One region of the Ventrimonas faecis genome, then DNA from elsewhere that is predicted to be linked to it. Evidence: riboswitches for the same ligand, from Rfam matches in the RefSeq annotation. Region 1 holds a riboswitch; the other holds the start of a gene.

Region 1 (3,406 bases):
AGGCTGTCTCATGATTATCTGTGTTGTTGGAGACCATCTGGGGGAACTGAAGCTTTGCTGCGTATTCCGCAGACATGGGCATGCAGATCAGGCCTTTTCCATGCGTCGCCATAAAGTTAATGTTTTCTGTGGTGGCAAACTCTGCCGCGCAGATAAAATCCCCCTCATTCTCCCGGTCCGCATCGTCCGTAACCAGGATGATATGTCCTTTGCGAAGCTCCTCAAGCGCTTCCTCTACTGTATTGTACTGAGTCATTATGCTGTTCTCCTCTCTCCACATGTTTTCTGTCTTGTAACTGTTCAGTACCCTCACAGTTACTCTGTCTTCTATCTCTGCTGCCCGGGTTTTCTTTCTTGTCAAAATCCGTACTGAGCCAGGAACTCCTTCGTAATGCCCTGTCTGTCTGCACTTGTTTCCTGCTCTGTTTCCGGGTTCCTTTTTCCCACGGTATTCCGCTCCTCTTCCGTTTTCATCGGCTGCAGCAGCCGCTCCACATATTTCCCGATGATGTCCGTCTCCAGATTGACCAGGTCACCCGCTTTTCGTTCTCCCAGCGTAGTCACCGCATTCGTGTGGGGGATCGTGGAAACAGAAAAGCTGTCCGCTGCCACCGCTGCCACGGTCAGGCTGATGCCGTCTATGGTAATGGATCCCTTCTCCACAATATAGCGAAGAAGCTTGGGACTGGCAGTGATGGTGAACCACACCGCATTATCATCCCGCCGGATCTGCCGGATCGTTCCGGTTCCGTCCACATGTCCGCTCACAATATGTCCGCCGAACCGTCCGCCTGCCGCCATGGCCCGTTCCAGATTCACATGCATGCCCGGTTTTGCTCCTTTTAATGACGAGCGGTTTAAGGTCTCATGCATCACATCTGCCGTAAAGGCTGTTGTTTCCAGGCTGGTGACCGTCAGGCAGATCCCGTTTACCGCAATGCTGTCTCCCACCGCGGCATCGGAAAGCACTCGTTTCGCCTGAATCGTAAGCGCTGCCGAATGCGCGCCCCAGACGATTTTTTTCAGAATTCCGACCTCCTCAACAATTCCCGTAAACATCCTGCACCTCACTTTCGATCAGAAGATCTTCTCCCAAATGGCGGATTTCCTTTATCTTTAAGAGAACCGCTTCTGATGGATCCGCCACGCCCCGGCCTTCCACCGGAGTTTTGGCCTCCGCGCCGCCAAAGAGCTTCGGTGCCACATAGGCATGTACCTCCCGCACAATCCCGCACTTACAGGCCGCCCAATTTAAGGTGCCACCGCCCTCTAAGAGGATGCTGTCGATCTGGGCCTGCCCAAGCTTTTCCATAAGCGCGTTCAGATCTATATGCCCCTCAGCCTCTGGCAAGGCCAGAATCTGGCATCCGGCCTCTTCATAGGGTTGATACCGATTCCGGTCCGGCTCACAGACTGCCAGAATCGTAGGAATTTCTTTCGCCGTCCTTACAATCTGTGAAGTAACCGGCGTCCGCAAATGGGTATCACAGATGATTCTCACCGGGTTTCGACCGCCAGGCATCCGGCAGTTTAACATGGGATCATCCGCCAGCACGGTTCCAACTCCCACCATGATACCCCGGTATCGGTGCCGCTCCCGCTGGACATATGCCCTGGCCTCCTCCCCGGTGACCCACTTCGAGGCGCCGGTATAGGCCGCAATCTTTCCATCCAGAGTCATGGCATATTTCATGACTACATAAGGCGTTCTTTTGCGGATGAAATGGAAGAACACCGGATTTAACCGGTCGCATTCTTCCTTCAGCACATGGGTTTCTACAGTGATTCCCCGCTCCCGCAGATACCGGATTCCTTTTCCGGCCACCAGCGGATTGGGATCGTCAGAACCCACGAAGACTCTCCGGATGCCAGCCTGTACAATGGCCTCCACGCATGGTGGCTGCTTTCCGTAGTGGCAGCAGGGCTCCAGCGTTACATACAGGTCTGCACCCTCGGTCGGTTCCATACAGGCTTTCAGAGCATTCCGTTCCGCATGACATTCGCCGTATCTGGCGTGATATCCTTCGCCAATTACCCGTCCATCCTTCACAATCACAGCGCCCACCAGCGGATTGGGGCTGGTCCAGCCCTCTCCCTGTTTTGCCAGTTCGATGGCCCGGCGCATATAATCCTGATCTGTCAAGATTTCATTCCTCCCTTTTGATTTCAGGGTAAGAAAATTAAAAAGCAGACCCGAAAGTTTTATGCTTCAGGATCTGCTCTTTCTGTCTGTGTGCTTCCCATCCCCCGCAGACAACCCTTTATAGAACAAAAAAACTCTGGAACTTTCATTCCAGAGCGGTCATTCTATGGTGACACGGTACATTCTATGGAGAACGCACACTATCTTTCTTCTTTCATCCAGACTATACTGTCGGCTTCGGAATTACACCGAATCATGCCTTGCGGCCCGTGGGCTTTACCACCGGTGGAGAATTTCACTCCGCCCTGAAGACTTATTTGGTTTTGTTGGTTTGAATATTACCACTCAATTCACACAAAATCAAGTAGTTTTTTCATAATTTTTCTTTTTCTCCTTTTTTCTTTTCTCAGCAGCCAATCAGTGTTATAATCACTTTGACTGTAAAAGACGGAGGTTGTGCATACATGAACTTACAAGAATCCATTCTGAAAAACCTTGATATAGATTACTCCTACCAGCTGGCCAAGCGCATGGAGCAGTTTCGTACCAACCCGGTTCTGGGCTACCGCCCGGCCGGTTCCCGGGCTGAATTTGAGACCGGAGAAATGCTGAAACAGGAAATGGAAGCCATTGGCCTTTCTGATGTGAGAAAGGATGCCATCAAGGTCGATGGCTGGGAATTTAAAAAAGCAGTGCTCTCCTACACTGCGGCAGATGGCAGCCATTGTGAAATCCAGCTTGGTGCTTACCAGACCACGTTTGTCACCGACGGGCCAAAGGACTTTTCCCTGATGTATCTTGGAAAAGGAACTGCTGCGGATTATGAGGGCAAGGATGTCACCGGAAAGCTGGTTCTCGTGGATATCAACCAGCGGGATGAGTGGTGGATCAACTACCCGGTCTACCAGGCGCACTTAAAGGGCGCTGCCGCCCTCATTGCCGTGCAGAGCGGCGGCTACGGCGAGATCGATGACGAGGCGTTAAACGCCCAGGATATTGCCGGTCCGGAGGACGCTCCCGCTTTCTCCATTTCCAGAAAAGATTCCGATCCGTTAAAGGAACTTCTGGAACACACCCAGGAGATCACGGTAACCCTGGACGCGAACAGCCGCATCACCCGGGACTGCACCACCTACAACATTGTGGGAACCATCCCGGGAAAACACCCGGACCGCATGGTTCTGTTGTCCGCCCACTATGACTCCTATTTCAGCGGCTTTCAGGATGACAACACCGCCATTGCCCTGATGTTTGGCATCGCGA
Region 2 (3,406 bases), on a different contig from region 1:
GAGATGGTAACTGCGTCACTGGCAACGCCATCCTGCAAGTACGCGATCCTGACCTACCGGGATGACCGGAGTTTTCTTTATCGGACCAGATCTCTGGATGTGGAAGCGTGGGCGAAGAAAAACGGACAGACAGAGCCGGAGCTTCTGGATTTCAAGGAATTTCAGACCCCGTTTTTGCGGCGGGTTTTCTATAACCAGGCAGTGGCGGCACTGAGGGAAGTGCCAGAGGTTTCAGACAGTGAGCGGGAGCAGATGGCTCAGCTGTATTCCCTGTTAAAATACCATTATTATCAGGGAACGGCGTATCAGGTACAGGATCAGGTTCGGAATGATCCGGCTTACGCGCTCTGGCAGGACGCAGGCATGGCAACCCAGCAGGGCGACTATTTCCAGTATATTCTGGAAGACGGCGTTCGGAATTATAACCGGCTGGAAGTGGAATAAATATTGTCTGCTGTCAGGCTGCTTTATGATAAATGAAAAGACGATGTTTTTTTCGAAGCTCCGGAATCATATATTTTACAGGAAAAGTGGAATCTGGAGCGGTAAGGTGAAAAAAGATGGATGGATCTGGCACAATTGGCAGACAGAAGCAGAAAAACAGAAGGAAGAAGGCCGGAGAATACCAGAACTTCTGATGGCAGTCATGCTCCTCGTAGCCGTATTTCTGGTATCCCGGCAGGCGGGACTAATGGTGTCCGGGCAGGCAGTGATGGCGAAGAGCCGCCCTCCGGTTGTTGTCTTAGATGCCGGTCATGGCGGTTTCGATCCGGGCAAGATTGGTGTGGATGGAAGCCTGGAAAAAGAGATTAACCTGCAGATCGCGAAACGGCTGAAGGCGTATCTGGAAGCGGAGGGTGTGGAAGTATGTATGACCAGGGAAGATGACCGGGGTCTTTATACGGAACGTGACAGCAGCAAAAAAATGGCGGACATGAAAAACCGCTGCAAAAAGATCACGGAAGCGGATCCGGATCTGGTGGTGAGCATTCATCAGAACAGCTATCATCAGGAACCTATATCCGGCGGCCAGGTCTTTTATTACAAAACATCCGAAAGAGGAAAGCGCCTCGCAGAAATTCTGCAGAGGCGCTTTGATTATGTATTAGGGGAGAGGAATACCAGACAGGCAAAGCCCAATGGAAATTACTATCTTCTTTTACATGTAAAACAGCCAATCGTGATTGTAGAATGCGGTTTTTTATCCAACTGGAAGGAGGCAGCCGATCTGAATGCGGAGGAATATCAGGACCGGCTGGCCTGGACACTTCATATGGGAATTATGGAATTCCTGAATGGAGAGAAATCTGCTTGATTTTTGTAAAGAGATGTACTATAGTTAAGTCAACGATAAGTTCTTCGGGGCGGGGCGCAATTCCCCACCGGCGGTTACAGTCCGCGACCTGCTTTTCAGCAGCTGATTTGGTGAGATTCCAAAACCGACAGTATAGTCTGGATGAGAGAAGAAATTGTGTGAAGACTTTCGCGGAGCCTCCGTGAGAGCGGCATGAATGACTGAACACCCCCGGATAGAGATATCCGGGGGATTTTTGTTTTATTTCCACTCCTCTGCCACACACGATTCCTCTGAATGATGAACTTAAATACAAAATTTCAGGAGGAAAAGACATGAAAGAAAAACTGCTTACAACAAAAAATGTGGTATTGATGGGAATGTTCGGCGCACTGGCCGGTGTGCTGATGCTCTTTGAATTTCCGCTTCCGTTTCTGGCACCGAGCTTTTACGGACTGGATGTCAGCGAGGTTCCGGTGCTGATCGGTACCTTTGCTATGGGACCGGTGGCCGGAGCTATTATGGAAGTAGTAAAGATTCTGGTAAAGCTGGTATTAAAGCCGACCAGCACCGGATTTGTAGGTGAGTTCGCGAACCTGGTTATTTCCTGCTCCATGGTCATTCCGGCAGGACTGATCTATAAGATCTCTCATACCCGCAAAGGCGCTATGACCGGTCTGGTTGTGGGAACGGTTTTAATGGCAGCAGTCGGCGTGGTAGCCAATGCACTGGTGATGCTTCCGTTCTACTCCAACTTTATGCCGATGGAGACCATTCTGGCAGCAGGTGCTGCTATCAACCCGGCAGTGGGAAGTGTATGGACCTTCGCATTCTTCTGTGTAGGACCGTTCAACCTGGTAAAGGGTATTGTGGTATCTGTGGTTACCTCTCTGGTTTACAAGCGCGTCAGCGTTCTGATCCACAGTGTGGGAACCCATCAGAAAACCGCAAAGAACAGCAAACGTGTCAACGCCTAGAGCAGTGTGTGAATGGGAATGATTTTTGACACAGAGTTTATTCTGACGCCCCGCGGTGTGCCTTGCACCGCAGGGCGTCTTGTGTTATGATAAGGCAGAATCATTGTACCGATAAAAGCGCAATTGCAAAGAAGGTAAACCTATGAATACAAAACTGGTAAAAATAGAAGATACAAAACAGATTAAAGATGAGGAACTGGCAGAGGCAGCGCAGATTTTACGTGATGGCGGCCTGGTGGCGTTTCCGACGGAAACGGTGTACGGCCTTGGTGCCAACGCGTTGGATGAGGCTGCGGCCAAGAAGATTTACGCAGCGAAAGGCCGCCCGTCCGACAATCCGCTGATTGCGCACATCTCCTGTCTGGAGGAGTTAAAGCCGCTGGTGGCATATATTCCGGAAGCTGGAAGAAAACTGGCGGAAGCATACTGGCCGGGCCCGCTCACCATGGTATTTCCAAAGAGTGATATTGTGCCTTATGGAACGACTGGTGGTCTGGATACGGTGGCAGTCCGTATGCCAAGCGACCCGGTGGCAAACCGGCTCATTAAGCTGGCGGGAGTTCCGGTGGCAGCGCCGAGCGCCAACACCTCCGGGCGTCCAAGCCCGACCACGGCCCAGCATGTATGGCAGGATATGGAAGGCAAAATTGAGATGATCCTGGACGGCGGTCCGGTGGGGATCGGTGTGGAGTCCACCATTGTGGATGTCTCTGGCGATGTTCCGACTCTGCTCCGTCCGGGTGCCATTACCATGGAGATGCTGCGGGAGACCGTTGGCAGAGTGGAGATTGATCCGGCGATTCAGGCGCCACCGAGCGCAGACCTGCGGCCAAAGGCACCGGGCATGAAATACCGCCATTATGCGCCCCATGCGGACCTGCAGCTGGTAGAAGGCGAGACAGATAAGGTGGTGGAAACCATCAATGCGCTGGTGAAAGAAAAACTGGCAGAGGGCAAAAAGGTTGGCGTGATCTGTACCGATGAAACAAAAGACCGTTTCCCGCAGGGAGAAGTCCGCAGCGTGGGACTTCGGGCAAAGGAGGAAACCATTGCCCATAACCTGTTTGCCGTGTTGAGAGAGTTTGACGATCTGGATGTGGACTGCATTTATTCAGAAAGCTTTTCCAAAGATCAC

What was found. A riboswitch is a leader RNA that binds a small molecule or an ion and turns the genes downstream of it on or off. The one in region 1 is predicted to bind FMN.
Region 2: linked by a shared signal. The riboswitch ahead of WMO41_RS12420 (ECF transporter S component) and the one ahead of ribD (bifunctional diaminohydroxyphosphoribosylaminopyrimidine deaminase/5-amino-6-(5-phosphoribosylamino)uracil reductase RibD) in region 1 are both predicted to bind FMN.

Annotation. Positions count from the first base shown of each region.
Region 1 covers NZ_JBBMFJ010000011.1:6,335-9,740, forward strand. The annotation lists gene WMO41_RS06810 (bifunctional 3,4-dihydroxy-2-butanone-4-phosphate synthase/GTP cyclohydrolase II) at 1-256, opposite strand, end outside; gene WMO41_RS06815 (riboflavin synthase) at 358-1,059, opposite strand; gene ribD (bifunctional diaminohydroxyphosphoribosylaminopyrimidine deaminase/5-amino-6-(5-phosphoribosylamino)uracil reductase RibD) at 1,040-2,143, opposite strand; FMN riboswitch at 2,346-2,460, opposite strand; gene WMO41_RS06825 (M28 family peptidase) at 2,608-3,406, shown strand, end outside.
Region 2 covers NZ_JBBMFJ010000028.1:20,348-23,753, forward strand. The annotation lists gene WMO41_RS12410 (metallophosphoesterase) at 1-444, shown strand, start outside; gene WMO41_RS12415 (N-acetylmuramoyl-L-alanine amidase) at 638-1,315, shown strand; FMN riboswitch at 1,352-1,472, shown strand; gene WMO41_RS12420 (ECF transporter S component) at 1,630-2,271, shown strand; gene WMO41_RS12425 (L-threonylcarbamoyladenylate synthase) at 2,414-3,406, shown strand, end outside.